3 regions of the Paenibacillus sp. YIM B09110 genome follow, and region 1 is predicted to be linked to each of the others. Evidence: riboswitches for the same ligand, from Rfam matches in the RefSeq annotation. Region 1 holds a riboswitch; each other region holds the start of a gene.
The links. A riboswitch is a leader RNA that binds a small molecule or an ion and turns the genes downstream of it on or off. The one in region 1 is predicted to bind cyclic di-GMP.
Positions count from the first base shown of each region.

Region 2: another riboswitch for cyclic di-GMP. It lies ahead of V8F51_RS22265 (pyridoxal phosphate-dependent decarboxylase family protein); the one in region 1 lies ahead of V8F51_RS03085 (methyl-accepting chemotaxis protein).
Region 3: another riboswitch for cyclic di-GMP. It lies ahead of V8F51_RS13375 (glycosyl hydrolase family 28-related protein); the one in region 1 lies ahead of V8F51_RS03085 (methyl-accepting chemotaxis protein).

Region 1 is NZ_JBANSP010000002.1:185,942-192,107, reverse strand. Features, by position in the region: gene V8F51_RS03100 (prenyltransferase) at 1-244, opposite strand, end outside; gene V8F51_RS03095 (hypothetical protein) at 318-1,361, opposite strand; gene V8F51_RS03090 (HSP90 family protein) at 1,358-3,139, opposite strand; gene V8F51_RS03085 (methyl-accepting chemotaxis protein) at 3,345-5,141, opposite strand; cyclic di-GMP riboswitch class I at 5,235-5,320, opposite strand; gene V8F51_RS03080 (DUF1836 domain-containing protein) at 5,392-6,162, opposite strand.
Region 2 is NZ_JBANSP010000017.1:137,885-144,050, forward strand. Features, by position in the region: gene V8F51_RS22260 (DUF3320 domain-containing protein) at 1-2,548, shown strand, start outside; cyclic di-GMP riboswitch class I at 3,145-3,231, shown strand; gene V8F51_RS22265 (pyridoxal phosphate-dependent decarboxylase family protein) at 3,326-5,014, shown strand; gene V8F51_RS22270 (methyl-accepting chemotaxis protein) at 4,995-6,166, shown strand, end outside.
Region 3 is NZ_JBANSP010000007.1:233,325-239,490, reverse strand. Features, by position in the region: gene V8F51_RS13375 (glycosyl hydrolase family 28-related protein) at 241-1,626, opposite strand; cyclic di-GMP riboswitch class I at 1,710-1,794, opposite strand; cyclic di-GMP riboswitch class I at 1,888-1,972, opposite strand; gene V8F51_RS13370 (NAD-dependent epimerase/dehydratase family protein) at 2,292-3,671, shown strand; gene V8F51_RS13365 (GNAT family N-acetyltransferase) at 3,772-4,452, opposite strand; gene V8F51_RS13360 (hypothetical protein) at 4,974-5,900, opposite strand; gene V8F51_RS13355 (ArsR/SmtB family transcription factor) at 6,127-6,166, opposite strand, start outside.

The sequences.
Region 1 (6,166 bases):
AGTTCGTCGAGATGGCATCCTTGTTAGCATGAGCCGCCTCATCCGTCCCATTGTAGTAATCCCATAGATCGTTGATCATATTGGAGAACAGATGCGCACATGCCGCGCCAATCAAGGTCAATAAGAAAAGCCATACATCGAACACGCCGTCCCATACATAAGCAGCCAGCGAACCCATAACGATTGGTATGAGCATGACCGGAATTACCCGAATTCGTGAAGCTTTCAAAAATTGTTTCAACATATCGAATCATTACCCTCTCTGCCGTCGTTATTACAATTGAACCACTACCATTCGATTGTCGTCAACAGTCCGATCAGTGAGTACGACGATTCCAAACTTGATTTACCTTTTGTGCAAGCTGCCCCTGACAATATCCATTGCCGTTGCGAGCATCGAAAGCCCTTGCCAGCCTTTCACTTTCGGCATCAACCCATTCGCTTGTGAAAGAATTGTGAACAACCAGCTTCCTTCTCCGCTTCTTCTCATTCCATAGCGAATAGAACGCTCTCGCTCCGATCAAATATTGGAATCGATTCCAATCTGTTTTGTTGCTCAACACATATTCGGCTGTACTTTCCAACAGTTTAGCCGCTTTGCTCAAGTCCGTTGCGGAATAATAACTGATCAGTCTGCCGTATTCTTCTAAGTAGCCGGGTCCTTTGAGCATACGCGAACTTTTGCGTGCAAGCTTGGCCGCCTCTTCCTGCTGATCGGTCTCAAGCAGCGGCATGAGGGCATGACTGTACGTATTTTGCGGGATCGAACGGCAGAACATCTTGCCGCTTAATATTGGCTTCAATGTCTGCAGCCCCCTCTTGTAACGACCAGATGCCAAGTGAAAGTAGCCAATTAAATTTTGCTCGCAAGCCCGGCAATCGGACATTTCGTCATACGGCGCTTTTTTCCACTGCTCATAATACGTTTGGGCAAGCTCGGCATGCCCGCCAGCTAGCGCATAAAGATGAATTTTCGAATAATAAGGTCGCAGGCTGTGTCCGTATTGTAGGCATTTTCTTTTAAAATCATCAAAGATGTCTTCAATCTGGGCTGCTCCAAATTGCGGAAACCGCCATATAATGCCGACCAGCCACTTGTAATGCCAAATGATCTGGTGACTGTCGAATAGGTCCGGCTGTTTCTCGAATTGAGATAAGCACCAGGCGAAGGAGACAATGAAGCGTTCCTCGAAGCCAGACACTAAAGCTGCCTCCGAATACGTCATTCTTGCGTGATAAGCTTCTTCCTTCGACATGTACAGATCGGCAATACGGACAGCCTCCTCCAGCACGGTCACCTTCTGCTTGCCGTCAGGTAGACTCCAAGCCTCGCTCTGCAGCTCATCGTACCGTTGCTTCATCCCTGCTTGTCACCTGCCCGACCAAGTCCGATGGAGAGAGAACGCATGAACGACTCGTTCATGAGCTGCATCTCTTCCGAGCTCATTGGATAATGCCCAAGCAGCAGCGACTGGGTATACAGCGTCTCGATACTTAGCTTCTGCATCTCCGGATTGCCGCATGTAATGGCCTGCTGCACGATCGGATTATTGTAATTAAAGCAAAGCCTTGCATAAGGCACATCGTGGATTTGATGAATGACAACGTCCAGAACACTTTCGAACAGCTCGTTCGACTCCCTCCTCGTCTGCTCCGCCATCCGCAAAAAGTTGAATTCTTCATTCGTATTATAGAGGACGGCAAGCTCTTTCGGCTCGAACCGTTTCACAGCGCTGCGACATTGGAATCGCTCTAAGAGCTTGTCCGCAAGGGCCAGAAAGGGCGAAGCTAACCTAAACTCTAGAGCCGTTAAATCCTGGAACAGATTAGAGAAGTTAATCGGATCAAGAACCCCGACCTGAATCGCCTCGTCATACTCCTCTAGCTTGCGCACAAGCTCAAAGTCATGCACGTAGCCTCCGTTGATGACCATAACATTCTGTGCTTTCGCCACGCGTACCACTTGGCGGAACTCATCCAATGTTGACGAAACAACGATATTGGAGCTGTGCTGCAAAATATCTCCCATGCGCATCATCCCGTAAGGCGTCTCGAACGAGAGGTGGCGAATGAACAGCTGGTACAGCTCATCATCCTCCACGGCCAACGCCTTCAACGAAACGTAATGAATCTTCACGATTTTCTCGAACAAATCGGGATCAGTCAGAGCCAGCATCATCAGATGGCGCTTCAGACATTGTCCCAGCTCGTCTCGAACGGTATAGAACAGCTCGTTCTCAATAAATGACTCCCGAGATGCGGTAGGCTTCAGTCCCCCAACATTCACGATGCAGGTGACGAAAAAAGCCCATTCCGGCAATAGTTGGCTCATCTGATCGGAGAGCAGCATCCGTTTCACATATACTTTATGCTTCTTCTCTGCTTGCAGACTCACAGCATAGGGCAAAATATAGGCAGTACCTTCCGCTTCGCCAATAAGCGACTTGATCGGAATAGCCTCTAGAAACCGATGACCGAGCTGAGCCTCGCCATATTCCAGCGCATGCTGAGCGTCCAATTGCCAAGGCGGCAGCGCACCGTTAATATTTCGCTCGAAACGATCCTCGGACAAACTGATCGGCACCGGCAGAAACTCGCCGTAATGAGACAGAAGCTGCTCTAATTTATACCATTCATAATATTCCTCATAGTCTTCCTTGCACGTCAAATAAATCGTTGTGCCGATCGGCGCTTCGCGCTTCAGCTTGCGGATCGTATACGTGCCGTCTTGTCGGCCGCGCCATTCCAGCGTATCGCCTTCCAGCGCAGAACGTGTAATAAGCACGATCTCAGCGCTTACAACGAAGCAGGACAGCATGCCGACTCCGAACTGGCCGATATAGTCGTCATCCCCATCGAGCTCCTCGCGCTTAGACGTGCTTCCGATCTGCGAGAGGAAGCGGTGAATTTCGGGCTCCGTCAAGCCGATGCCGTTGTCATGAATCGCGATTGTTTTCGAAGCGTATAGCTCAAACAAAATTTTCGGTTCGAATTGATGCCCAAGCTTCCTGCGAGCTGTGATAGCGTCGACGCCATTTTGCAGCAGCTCTCTTACGAACACGCCCGGATTCGAATATAGATGCTTGGAGAGCAGTTCAATCATGCCCTGTAAATTTACTTGAAAGTTCATTTCGCTCATCGTATCACCTGTCTCCAATATGTAAGTTAAACCCAGCCCAAAGGCAATTCCGCTCCTATATAAAGTATACGTTCATCATTCGCTGTTTTTGAACGTTATCCTTCTTTATCGACATATTGATCGATGTCCGACACTCATTGCTGCCATAAATAAAAAGAGTGCAGAGCGGTTATCGCTCTGCACTCCCTGACCTGACTGATCTGTCCTATATTTTGAATACCGAAGCGCGCTCCTTAAGCGCCTCCGATGATTCCGTCAACCGTTTCGACAGCTCTCCCAGCTCGTCGGAAATGCCGTTCTGCGTGTCGGACAGGCCGCTTATTCCTTCCATCTGACCGTTCACTTCCGTCGATTTCTCAAGCAGCTTATCGACAGCCGTAACGATATGCGTCATACCTTGCGTAATCTCACTGATAGCGGTCGAAATTTCACTCATCTGATCAGATAACACGCCGCTCTGCGATTCAATCGCCTGGAACGTCTCGCTAGCCGTTTCCGACGTCTCGCGGGTAGACTTAATAACATCCGAGAATTGGCTTATCGTACGACCGCTGGCTGCGACATCCGCTTGAATAAGCGCCAGTTCCTTCGTAATTTGCTTCGATATCGCGTCGGTTTGACCGGACATCTTGCGAATTTCATCAGCAACGACCGCGAAGCCGCGGCCGTGCTCGCCGGCGCGTGCCGATTCGATTGATGCGTTAAGCGACAATAGGTTCGTCTGTGTATTAATATCCTGAATGCCTGCAAGAAACTTCGCAACATTGCCGTAGCGTTCGTTCATCGATTCGAAGGCGGCCGTCAGTTTATCGAACTGCTGCGCCGTCTCATTCACTTTCAATACAACGCCCGCCATCTGCTCGGAGCCGTTAAGGGATGCTTGCTTCATTTTTAGCATATCGCCATTTATGTATTCGCTGGACGCGGCGATCTCTTCCGAACTTGCCGAGATTTGCTCGGTTACCGCCGATATCGAAGATGCGTCGTCATACTGGGCCTGCAGCGAAGTCTTGCCAAATTCGATCTGGCCTTTGACTTGCTCGGAAGCATCGCGGTTGCTGCTTATCTTCTCCGTCATCTGATTCGATACGCCAAGCACTGTACCGCTCACGTCAATCGTCGCTTTGATCGTCTCTCGCAGGTTACTGCCCATGTCGGCGAGCGATGCGTCGATATCTCCGAATTCATCGGCGCGCTGCAGCTTCGGAAGCTCCGTGAATTGATTGTTCCTGTATGCTTCGATCCGTTTCATAATGCCGGACAAGCCCGTCTTAATCGAACGCGTAATGCCGAAGATCATAACAGCAGGAAGCACGGCCAATAGGATGATATTCACTAGAATGATGATATTCGCGCTATCTACGCTTTTGTTAAGCGACTTCTGCGTGTCCTGAGTATCCTCGGACAATTTTTTCTCCATTGCTTCTTTGGAGAAATCAATAATGATCGTATAGACACTGATCAAATCCGACACGCGCAACGATTTCTCTTCGGCCGTTAAAGCATTGACATCAATAGAAGTCGTACTCAAATTCGTATAGGCGAGATCAAGCACTTTAATCTGATTCACATATTTCTGGGCATTCTCTTCAGCTGGATATCTAATATCCATAGCTTCGAACTGCTTATTCAACTGCTCTAGGCTCGAAGGGATCGTTGCCAGCTCCGTCTTGATCGCAACTGCGCTTTCTTCCTCGGTACCGTTCTCGATCGCATCGATCATTCGGAGCATCGTCTTCAGCAGCTTGCCCGACACCGCTTGGTAGTTGCGCTCAGCTTCGGACAGCTTCTCGGACTCATTTACCGCATTTGCTACCGACAAGTTCTGGGTGTAGATGAATGCCCCGGCACCTACGTTAAATAGCGTAATAATGGCCGAGATGATAAACAACCTCGTCGTAATCTTCTTCCCGTTCAACTTTTTCAAGCGTACTTGCTTTGCTGTTTGCACGGCTTTGCCAAGCCATGCTTTTCCTGTTGTTGCCCACGATGCTGTCTTCATGCTGGTTCTCTCGCTCCCTCTGTCTGTCCGAAAAATAGCAAAAAAGCTATCCAGGCCCCAGTCGGCGGATAGCTAAATAAGCTTATCTAACCTGCTGGCGGTCTGGCAGCCATAGCGTCTTGCCCCTTAGGCCCATAACTTTGCGTCCCTGCCTTTCGGCAAGTTTGCCTTTTTCAGTTTGTCTGTTTTTTACATCAGCTTACAGTATAGGACAGATTTCCTCTCATGTACATCCCTTTTTCCTATTTTTTCATGGAGAATTCAGGAACAGGGTCGCATTGCAGTACCTTCTCGCGAGAGTATGAAAATAGGACGTTTGAATCGATATGACAGCTACCAGCAAAATATTGCGTATCGCTTCCCGCTGCTTGTCCGTCAATCCCGACAGCCTGTCCGCAAACCGATTGGCTGCACCTCGTATGACTTCCTCCGTAAGCAGGTCCTGATGAGGCTGCCCGTTTAGATGGCCCGTAATATCGAGCAATTGATCGTTATTCGCGTCGAGCTCTTCGAACATCTTCGTATAAGTGGCATACAGCTCGATAGGGCCGACAAGATCGTGGGACTCGTCCTCCGGCTTGCCGAGCACGATTTCAAACAGCTTGCGAATCGACTCGAAGTCGAGATTCGACTTCAGATCATCGATAATGAACAACAGCGCAGCTTGATTAAGGGAATATTTCTTGCCAGCCTTTGGACAGTCAAAATACGACTTAAAGTCTCTTTTGACCCAATTTTGCATAGAAGTAATGGAAAGGTTCGAATATTCAATTAGCTGACCCAGCGCTGATATTTCCTGCAGCGAGAAGCCTTTCACCTCACTGCCCTTAATTAACTTCTCTATTATAGGCGGCAGAAGCGTGGCGAGAAAGGCAGGCAATGTCGTCCCCTTCTCCAGTTCGTACTGATGCGACTTCGCCCAAGCGCTCTGCAGCACTTGAATCGGCTTCTGACTGCTGCTGCCGTGTAAGGAGAGCAACAGCTCCGCCATCTCTTTTCGAGTAAGCGTAAAGGACTCCATATTC
Region 2 (6,166 bases), on a different contig from region 1:
AATGATTCTTCGGGACAAAGCGATTACCTGCGAAGTTCAACTTCGAGATATGCTGCAATTGGACTGGAATGGGCTTGTTGACGCTGCGGCAGGTACAAGCTGGCATCTATTTATGAAGAAGAAAGCCGAATTGTGGGAGAATCATATTAACGGATTGCGTGATTGGTGCTCTTGGCGGCGTGAGCGCGAGATAGCAGAGGCGGAAGGACTAAGTCCACTTATTCAACCACATGAGCAAGGATCGTTGTTAGAGTCTGAAATGATACTAGCTTTTGAACGCGGTTTATACAAAGCTAGCGCGAATTATATATTTGACCATGATGAGAGACTGGGGGCATTCTCTGGCCAGTTGTTCGAAGACAAAATCAAACGATTCCGTGAAACGGACAATAGGTTCGAGCAGTTAACGAGGCAGGAGATCGCTGCCCGCTTATCTGCGCGAGTGCCACAAATGACGCAGGAAGCGGCGCAAAGTTCGGAAGCCGGAATTTTGCAGCGTGCGATTCGTAGCGGTGGAAGGGCAATGTCTATAAGGAAGCTGATGGATCAAATTCCTAATTTGCTTCCAAGGCTTATGCCATGCATGCTAATGAGTCCCTTATCAGTAGCACAGTATTTGGATCCGAAGAGTGCTCAGTTCGACCTTGTTATTTTTGATGAAGCGTCTCAAGTGCCTACCGCACAAGCGGTAGGGGCATTGGCACGTGGACGTCAAGCCGTTATTGTTGGTGACCCGAAGCAACTGCCGCCTACAAGCTTTTTCTCCAAGTCGTATGATGAAGTTGATGAAGAAAGTCAATTGCTTCAGGACATGGAGAGTATTTTAGATGATTGCTTGGCGCTTGGGATGTACCAGAGGCATCTGTCATGGCATTATCGGAGCAGACATGAGAGCTTGATTGCATTTAGCAATGCACACTATTACGAAAATAAGTTAATGACGTTCCCTTCGCCGGACGAACCGGTATCGAGCGTTTCTTGGAGGCCAACGGGCGGCTATTACGATCGAGGAAGAACAAAACGGAATATGGCTGAGGGTGAGGCTGTAGTCGCAGAAATTATTAACCGTTTGAAAGACTCGTCACTTCGTAATCAAAGCATAGGAGTCGTTACCTTCAGCTCCATTCAGCAATCACTAATAGAGGACTTGCTTGATGATGCGATGAGGAAAGAGCCCGAGTTGGAAGTGTTTCTCTCCCAATTGCCTGAGCCTATTTTTGTGAAAAATCTTGAAAATGTTCAAGGTGACGAACGTGACATTATTTTGTTTTCAATTGGTTATGGCCCGGATGCCGGAGGGAAGGTCAGCCTTAACTTTGGACCGCTTAATAGGCAAGGAGGCTGGCGAAGATTGAACGTCGCCGTCTCACGAGCCCGATATGAAATGATTGTATTCTCGACGCTTCATGCCCATCACCTAAGCGCCAGCCGCACGAGCTCAGAAGGGGTTCTTGGATTAAAGGCTTTTCTGGAGTATGCCGAGAAAGGTAAGAACACACTTCCAGTTGCTGAATCGGCGGCGAAGCTGACGACTTTATCGGACGTTCATCGCAGCCTCTTGCACGAGCTGACTGAACTAGGCTACCAAGCCGATTTGTATGTAGGTGCGTCAGGTTACCGGATAGATGCAGCGATACGGGATAAGCATCTCTCGAATCAATATCGTCTAGGCGTTTTGTTGGATGGACCGATCTATGCAAGTGCAAAGACGGCAAGGGATCGCGATTATTTGCGTATTCAGGTTTTAGAGCAGCTTGGTTGGAGCTTGCACCGTATCTGGATGCCGGATTGGTGGGAGAACCGGGAGGCTGAGCTTCGCAAGATCGAAAGTGCAATGGTAAACGCAGGGAAAGAGGAAAGCAAAATAATTTCCCGAAAAAAAACGAGCGATCGTTTTTTGGTAGCCATGCCCGTTATAGGACAGGCGTCGGGCAATCGTGAAGAGGAACAGACATCTGCTCATCGTGGCATAGAGAACGTTACAGTGTATGAAGTTTGTCAATTAAGCAGAATGGGTATTTCGGATACGGAATCGTTTTTCATTGATTCTAATTCAAAGAAAATTGTAGAGCAATTACAGCAAGTCATTAACGAAGAAGGCCCGATTAGCAGGAGCTTGCTTGCAAAACGTGTATTGCAGGCATGGGGAATATCTCGTATGGGTGCCAGACTGGAGCGACGTTTTGATGAGCTACTATATAGAACTAAGGTCACCCACGAAAAAACAGAGATGGACGGCAACGTATTTTATTGGCCTGAGGGCATGAAGCCCACCGAATATCGCTTATTCCGTAACGCGCAGACAGAGATGCAACGGCGTTTAGCCGAAGATTTGCCTGCTGAAGAGGTTGCAAATGCGGTAAAGGCTGTTCTTATGGCACAAATCAGTTTACCCGAAGAAGACTTAATAAGACAAGTTACGAGGTTGCTTGGTTATGCGAGATCGGGAACTGGATTAAACAAGGCGATCAGAAACGGCATCGCCTGCGCGATTGAACGGAATGATGCAGTAGTCCAAAACGAACGATTGGTGTTAAATCAAATTTAGGATCACAGAAACATGGACCTTCGCCTTATTGAAGGTTCATTTTTCATAGGAATATGCATTCGATGACAGTATGTTGTCAATTACTTATGATTTAACAGGCATATAATTGTTTAGGTAGATACTCTTTTTTTGGATCCAATTCCAAAGTTGTCTGTGATTTGAGGTTTCCTTCGAGAGCAGCATCAGCACTAAAATTTGATTGGCAATATAGGAAAGAGGTATTCGGGAAATCGTCTTGATCCAGCGGATGATCAAGCCTGCAATACCACAGGTGCTGTAGAGGTATAGTCATTTTGGATCGAGTGTAGTGTCCTCTGCCAGCTCGTGTTTGTATTCGGTAAAGAAATGCATTTATACAACATGCTGGAGCCGGGTATGAACCCGGCCTAAGCCTGCTTATTTGCTTTTCATAGGAATATTGCACCAAACATAATTGGTCGACAATATCGGACAAAGGAAGATTGTGACAAAATGATGATTTCTTAAAAAAATTAACAAAATCTATACTTCAAATCTATTGATATCTGAAATGTAAAATAGTAGAATGTTCCTATTCGCTGTAAATGTTTACTAATTGTATCGGTGAACTTTCCTAAAATCACATAACGCAAATCCGTCGAAAGACGAGAGACGCAAAGCTATAGGGACTACTTCTCAAAAAGAAATGTCAGCCAGTTGCAAAAGGTTTAGCAGAGGCATGTCTATGGTCGTCCATAGGCATGCCTCTTTGCTTACAACAAAAAAGAGAGAATATCGAAATAGGAGAGAGTGGAGAGAATGAGCGAGCAAGAGATGGATATCCGGACCTTATTTCCAAGCGACGACGGCAACGAGCGACAACGAGACGATCTTATAGCACTATTCAGGCAAATCGCAGAAGGGGTCGATGCTTTAAAGGATCCCGATTCCGTTAATTTAAAAGGAACAAAAGATAGAGGAGCCACATTCTATCAGGATCTAACGAAGAACAGCCGCATTCCTGTTAGCGGCAGCACGCAAAATGAAGTGAACAGCGAGCTGCTCAAGCTGCTGCATGGTCATCCCTACCATACGAAATACTTTTTGACTAATATTTTGCCCATGGCCAGCATTCCAGGCATCATGGGGATGCTCACCGCTTTTATGGTGAATGGCAATAACTTGTGGGACGTATACGGACCTGCTGGAGCGGAGGCCGAAGTCAGAGTCGTTGCCATGATGTCGGCATTGATTGGTTATGATTCTACGGTAAGTGGCGGGTATACGACTTGGGGCGGGCAAGGGGCCATCTTCACGGGACTGCGGCTAGCCATAAATAAATATGACGCCAAAGCTGCGAAGGCAGGCGTACCTGACAATTTGTTTGCCTTCTGCTCGGAAGCGGCGCATTACAGCCTGTTCAAATCGATGGAAGCAACGGGTCTGGGCAGCAATAATCTGATTAAGATCCGTACGCGAGAAGACAGCTCCATGGATGTTCGGGATCTCGAGGAGAAAATGGAGAGCGTTATTCAAAGCGGAGGCGTACCCGTGTACATCGTGGCAACGACAGCGACGACGGATGCGATGGGCATAGATAATGTTGAGGAAGTCTTGGCTGTGTCAGAGCGACTAGCGAAAAAGCATGGCATCCAAAGACCGCATATCCATGCGGATTCGGCGCTCGGCGGATTTTTTGCCTTCTATAACGATTACGACTTTGAAGGAAATCCTCTTCGATTCGATGCTGAAACGCTATTGGCTCTTCAAGCGATAAGGGAGAGAATGAAGCATTTGGGGTTGGCGGATTCGTTGTGCTTTGACTTCCAGAAGCTCGGTCAAACACCGTACTCCACGAGCTTATTCCTTGTGAAGCAGGCGTCCGATCTGAAGCTGCTTGATTTGGAGCCGGATGAAACGCCGTATGTTGGACATCGGGGATATGGCGATTATCATACGAGCTATACGCTGGAATGCTCCAGAATGGGCAGCTCGATCAGTATTTTAAGCGCGCTAACGGCTTTTGGCATAGAAGGTTATCAGAAGCTGCTCGCCCAATTCGTCGAGGTCAATATCGCGTTCAGGAAGGCGTTGGCCGCTGAAGTACCCGAAGCGGTCATCGTTAATCCGCTAAATCCGGGCATTATCACGTTGTTCCGTTTGTATGCGGATCGCAAAAACGGCTATCACGCGGAATACGAGGGACTTCGCAGCTATGCGGAGATTGAACGAGAAAATAAGCTGAACGAGCTATTGTTCGAAATACTGGGCAGAGACCGCGGGAAAATGTTTTTCGGAGATACGAAGAAGCATCTCTACGTGCCAACCGCGGACCGGGCCGGCGAAATTGCGTTGTATGCGGCTAAGTTATTCGTCATCTCGCCGTACACGCAAACTTCCGATGTCGGTGCAATCGTTCACTATTTGAAACAAAAAATCGCTGAAACGTATGCCGCTTATGACCGGCTATCCAAGAAGGAGAACAACCATGAAGAAATCTATTCTTAAATTGAATTGGTTCAGAGAACATCTTGCTGTCAAAATCTCGGTCAGCATCCTGCTGCTGCAGGTCGTGACATGCGTAGCCTTTGCTCTGTCCGGCTATATGACGCAGAGCAACCTCTCCGAGAAGCTTCTGGAGCAATTCGATAAGCGGCTCGCGACGGATATTCAAATCGCGGCAGACGCGTTCACGGACATTCCGGGACATGACGTTCAATTGACCGGCATGGACGATCCGAATTACCCGATAATCAAATCGGAGCTCGAAAGGCTCCAAACGTTGCATAGTTGGGAGAACGTTTATATTTTATCCAATACCAAGGACGAGGAACGGATTCTGATTCTGTCGGGCGTGCCCGACGACTTCGGTACCCCTTTCCAGTTCCCGGATGAAACGAAGGAAGCGATCTCTTCCAATAAAACGATGTTCAGCGCCATTTATGACGATGAATACGGTACGCATAAATCGATCTTCATGCCGCTGACCGATCAATCCGGCATCGTATACGGCGTCTTGGGCATCGATCTCGATGCTTCCGTTGTACCGCAGACAGCCTCAAGCTCGAACTGGAGAACTGTTTTGATCTCCGTCATCGTCTTCGTTGTCGGCAGCGTGATCGCCGTCTTCATTAGCCGAATCATTACGAATCCGCTTCGCAAACTGATGATTGCAGCCGAGAAAGTCGCGGCCGGCGATATGAGAAGCCAGTTCTCGATCGACAGCAAGGATGAGATCGGCAAGCTGGGTGCCGCTTTCGGTATCATGATTACGAGCTTAAAAACATTGATCGAGCAGGTCATCTCCTCGTCCGCGCTTATCGGGGATACGAGCAAGCATCTGAAGCAATCCGTGAATGAATCGACGAATAGCGCGCAGCAGGTGGCCGAATCGACAAGCAGAATGACAGAAGGCATTACGGAGATCGTGCAGAGCGTATCCGAGAGCCATTCGAGCATTCATAACATTGATACCGACATCAAAGAAGTATCGGCAGGCATGAAGGAAATTCAAGAAATCGCAACCGAGGTCCATTCGCAATCGGAGCAGGGGCAAGAGCTTGTCGATCGTACTCTCCAACAAATGGAGACGATCAAGCAGGCGATGCAGCAGTCACAGCAAGCGGCAGCGGCGCTGGAGACTCGTTCCAACGAAATCGG
Region 3 (6,166 bases), on a different contig from region 1:
AAATCCTCAGTCCTTTATGTAGAGAGTTACTTGCTATTTCCACTAAATTCCCAACATAGTCCAGAACTGTTTGGCTGAACCTGAAAGCATATTCGTATTATAATCTTCAAAACTCGTCAAGTAAATAAAAATGAAACGACATTTTCCGTACCTCTGAGTCACAACTGCTTCTATATAATAAATTCAATCAATAAAAAGACTTCGACATTGATTGTCGAAGTCTTGGTAGTTGAAAAGGTACTATAGAACTTGTACGTTGAAGTTGCTGCTTGCTAGCTTAACAATGAATTGTGTAGCTTGAATGGTGTTATTGGAGCACACAATATTTTTTTGGGAAAACTGCGCAAGGTAAGTCGTTAAATCAATGCCCCCGCCGCTTGTCATTTTAATTTTGTTGTTTGTGATAGAACCGTTATCTGCGTTTTGCCAAGTCCAAATTCCTTTGTCGCCATTCTCGATTACGTTGCCGTCGATCGTGAATTTGTTGATGTTCCCCAGACGGATAGCCGTTTTGCCTTTTTGAACGCTCTTCGGCCCCATTGTAATTTTATTGTTGCTGACCACAATGTTGTTAACCGTCTCAACAGCGCCTACCTCGATTGCAGCATAGAAACTTCCAATACCGCTAATCGTATTTGATTTAATCGTGTTGTTGCTGCCGTATACACTGATAGCCGAGTACATGTCAGGAGCGATCGACCCTTTATCCGAACCCGAAGCGTAATAATTGTTTTGCAGGTACGAGTTCAAAATTTGGTTTCCTGTTACCGTAAGGCCTTGTGCATAAATCTTAATAGCGCGTTTGGCGTTATTGTCGAATTTATTATTCGAGATAATGCTGTTTGTATCAATGCCTTTGCCTGAATCCATGTTTGGATCTTCATAGTAGATGCCGTCGCCGTCATCAGCAGGACCGATGTGGTGTATATAGTTATTAGTAATAGATACATTAGCTGCTGCAGCTTCGCTTTTACCCCATGTCGTTGTTACGTAAATACCTCTAGCAATCATGCTGCCGCCAGTAGGATTGATTGCTACAATATTTTTCACTTCATTGCTGTCGATTGTGATAGCTTTCGTATTGCCGTATACAAGAATTCCCGAAAGCACGCCCGAGAAGTAATCGCTGCTTGTTTTTGTGCTGTGTGAAGCATTCGCTACAATCGATTTGTTGACATTAACGCGCTCACTGCCTCCGCTTACAACAAGTACGCGGTTAACTAGTTTGTTGCCGTCGAGTGAAATATTGCTGATCTCAATATCTTTTCCCGATACACGCATCAATTCCCAACCGAAATCTTTTGTGCTAGCCTTAATGATCGAAGTTGCGCCATCACCGAGCACTTTCACGTTGCTGCTTACAGCGAGCGGATCTTTCGGGTTTACCAGGTACGTTCCTTTCGGAAAGTAAACCGTCGTTTTTTTCGCCGCGCCTTCTGCCAGCGCTTTTTTAATCGAGGACGTATCGTCCGTCTTGCCGTCTCCCTTTGCACCGTAGGTCTTAACATTTATCATACTAGCAGCGTTCGCTTCTTCGATGAATAGTCCATAAAAACCGATGCCGCTCAAAATCGTTACAAGCACCATCGCCGTCATGCTCTTCGTTAGTTTGCTGAAAATTCCCATTCTCACTACCCCCATGTCGTTGAATAAAATAAGATAGGACAATCCCAGAATTCAGGATTGTCCTATCTCATTCCTGAAAACATTTCGGGAACTGGCTGGCATATGGTTTCCCATTTAGCCCCTGTAGTTTTGCGTCCCACGCTTTCACGTGGTTTGCCGTTATCGCTGTTTCCAAATATTAAGTTAGTGGGATTGCAGGTGTGATGAACAGAAAAAGAACCTATGACATGTCATAAGTTCTGTAATAGAACCTGAAAAGTTTTCGGAATCTGGCTGGCATGTGGTTTCCCATTTAGCCCCTATAGCTTTGCGTCCTGCGCTTTCACGCAGTTTGCCTTTTCGACACATCAAGTATATGAAGTTTCTTAATATTTAAATAAATATTACCAGATTAATAGGTATAAAGCAATAGGTTTTACTAGATTCATAGCCTAATTTTAAAAAAGATTCGACACCTTTTTCTCAACCGGCTTATAGCCATAAATTAGAACTTGTTTACAACCTCTTCCTAAACAATTATCATAGTCAAGTAGACCCTGCTATCACCTATTAGACTTAATTTTTAATAATACTCTAGCAGCGTACATAATAGCAAAACGCCGGTTTCCAAAGAACCGCGATCGGACTTCTTCACCTAAAATCAGAAGGGAAAATGGGGTGGTAGCGTGAAAGTGTTAATTACGGGCGGCTACGGATTTATTGGCTCATTCGTTGCGGAGAAGTTTTTCAACGAAGGACATGAAGTCATTATTATAGATAATATGACCTCCGGTCATATATCCAATTGCAAATTCCGCCATATATCATACATCGCAGATGTGGAAAGCACAGTATGCGAATCTATCTTCGAGAACCATAATGTCGATATTGTCGTTCATTTGGCAGCTCAGATCAATGTGGTCACATCGATGGAAAATCCATACGCGGATACAAAATCCAACATCCTGGGACTAACCAACATCTTGCAGCTGGCCGCAAAATATAAAACCAAAAAGCTCATTTTCGCTTCCTCTGCGGCCGTATATGGATTAAATGATCAAATTCCGCTAAACGAGGAAATGCCTTGTCAGCCTGTCTCGCCATACGGAATCAACAAGCTTCTCGGGGAATACTATTGCACAAAGTGGAATGAAATCTACCAATTGGATACGATTTGCTTCCGATTCAGCAATGTGTACGGACCTCGACAAGGATCGATTGGAGAGGGCGGAGTCGTATCTATTTTTATGGAACGGATGCGTGACGGCAAGGAGCTTGTGATTTACGGGGACGGCGGACAAACGCGTGATTTCATATACGTGGAGGATGTTGCGGACGTCATCTATCAAGCAAGCCTTTCCGATCAAAGCGGAATCATGAACTTGTCCACCAATACGGAGCAATCGGTCAATGATTTAGTAAACATATTGGGCAGCATTCAGCCGATAACCGACATCAAGAACCATAAAGCCCGTACAGGCGACATTTATCGATCAAGACTCGACAACACCAGATTAAAGAATGCTTTGAGTTGGTCGCCTAAGTTCAGCTTCGAGACGGGCATTCGCCGCACGTACGAATGGTTCGCGCAATCCACTGCCGATTTAAAGCCGCTAACCAAAAAATCGGATAATACGGGCGCGACGCTCGACGATATTAACATTAATAACGAGCTGATCGCTTCGTCGTTATCCCGAAATATCCGCAGCTTATATCTTAGTCAGCATGAGCGCTATCTGGAAGGCGTGCCTGTTCTTAAGCCTGAAGTTTTCCTTGCCGTTATACGGTCCAGGGAGCACGCAAAACGCAATTACAATGCAAGCTTCGCCCTCGTATCACTTTCAAGGGATATCATTCATGACAGCCCGCTGCTCAAACAAGTTAACGATTCGCTGCGCGAGTCGGATTTTATTGGCCTTGCATTCAACGGCGATATCTATATACTGCTGTCGAATTCGACCTCCGAAGATGCGGTCATCGTCGTCAACCGTCTTAAGAAGCACCAAATTATGGCGCAAGTCGTTTCCCAGGAAGATTATTCGAACTTAGAGCTAATTCAGCAATAGCAGCCATACCTATATTTAAATGAAGAATAATGCAGAGCCGTGCCCGCATCTTTCGCAAAGGATGCAGGCACGGCTCTGCCGCTATCTAACTTTCTTCTCATTATGTAATTATTTTTTGCTTCTTGTTTCGCGCCATCCAGTCGCGTCCCGCTCGGATTACGTCTTTATAGCCCGGGAGCCTAATACCGTAATAAGGCCTAAGCTCTACCTTCCAATACGATTTCGACTCCGATACCGATTCAATGTTAGCTCCCGAGAAATCAAATTCTTTCACTCCGTTTGCACTGAGGTTATCAAAAGCAAAGTCTTGGAGTTGCTGTACGACACCTTTAGTGAGATGTTCGCTCTTACTGCCTGCGATCCAGCCAAAGGCGTGTTCCGCGCTCGTCCTTAATATAATGCATGAGCTTACCGGCTCACCCTCCTTGGAATAACTTACATAACACCTGAACGCTTCGTCACCTAACAGCTCACGCGCCATTTGCAAGTCTCTAACCGTGATTTGGTGACTAAATCCTTGTCTGGCTTCTGTACCTTCCAAGCAATGAAATACAGCTTCGATATCATCCGTTTTAACCGAATAGTAACCATTACTATTTGCCTTTTTTATTTTACTGCGTATAGAGGAATCGACTTGCTCGGGCAAATACGGAAATTGGCTGTGATAGGTATATTTGATGGTTGATTTAAACCCGCTCCATAGGAAGGGACGAATATCGGCAATATTCGGCGGGAATATAAAATTGGCTGACCCCGCCACCTCCGATAGCTTACTCGTCATAACTTCTGAAACGCTATGCCATTGTTTTCCGATTCTTTGTGCATTTGTAGTAGCTGTTGGGTGAAACGTCGTAGGGTGATACGGATTCAGCGGCGGCAAATAAAGTTGTCCCTGCTTGTTGAGAAAGAATAAGCTTTGGCCGTACGCTTCCGAATTTTGAGCTTGAAATTTCGAAAGAATCACTTTGCAATTCCATTTTCTTTGATTGAACTCAGCCCAACGTTCCAGAAACTGTTGTTCATACATAATAGAAAATCTCATCTCCCTCAATATATAACTCAATCGCATGAGTTCTGCAGATTCCTAGTTGCATTACCGTATAATCCCCATACATTTCCTACCATACTGCTCATTGCTCGATGCCGTCAATATATATTTCACTACTATAAATTTTAGAGCTTAACATTTCCTGCTACCGTAATTTATCTCCTATATGCGCAAAAAAGAAAACAAGGCTGGACAGCATTCATTGTATGCCAATGAATGTGGCCCAGCCTTGCAATCTTATATGGAAAACGGATTTACTTTGTCATTCTCTTCTTTGAATTCAATGCCAACCAATCGCGACCGGCTCGAACCACTTCTTTGTATCCGGGCAGCCTAATTCCGTAATAAGCCCGCAAACTACCACCCCAATGAGATTTCGATACCGACACGGATTCAATATTCGCCCCATAGAAGTCGAATACTTTTATTCCGATCTCGCTCAAATCATTAAACTCAAGATTTTGTAGCTGCTGCACGATCCCATCGCTGAGATGCTCGCTTTTGGAAGCCGAAATCCATCCAATTGCGTTTTCATCACCCGTTACCAAGGTAATACTGGCGCTCACCGGTGCTCCGTCTTTGGAATAACAAACATAACCGCGGAACCTTTCTTTACCAAGCAGCTCCTGTGCCATCAATAAGTCCTTAACAGATAACTGATGGCTAAAACCTTTCCTAGCTTCCGTTCCAGCTAAACAATGATGAATAGCTTCCATATCGTCTGTTCGAACGGAGTAGTAATCTAATGTGTTCGCTTTTTTCATTTTGTTGCGCAGAGAAGGGCTGATATGATCTAACGAATAGGGCAAGTCAACATAATATGTATATTTGATATCAGCAATAAAACCCTTCCACAAGAATGGGCGAATATCCGTAATTTCAGGTGGAAAATAAAAATTAGCCGAGCCCGCATATTCATAAAGGCTATCAATAAACACTTTTGAAACCTCATGCCACTGGCTTCCAATCTTTTGTGCCTTATTCGTCGGAGTAGGATGAAAAAAGGTCGGGTTATACGGATTAAGCGGAGGCAGAAACAGCTTTTTGTTGTTATTTAAAAACAACAAGCTATCGCAATACGCATCAGAATTTGATGCTTTATAGGTCTTAACAATTGCATCACAGTTCCATTTCCTACGGTTGAATTCAGCCCAACCGTTAAGGAATTGCTGATCATTCATTAGTGATCGTTAACGCTCCTCTCATTTAAAATTCAACAAAATATAATCATTGCTATACTGCCTGTATTCTTTCATAGCGCCTATATGCCAGAGTATATCTGAATAATCCATGTGATGTTTGCTATGAAAAACACCAACTGCCCATAAGAAGGCTGCTGGTGTTTACTTAACATTTGCCCCTGTTATTCCTCTTTACGTTTGTCCAATGCCAGAGGTTTCAAGGATATCACATTGTTTCATCCACTTCCACATATCTCTTAAGCGCG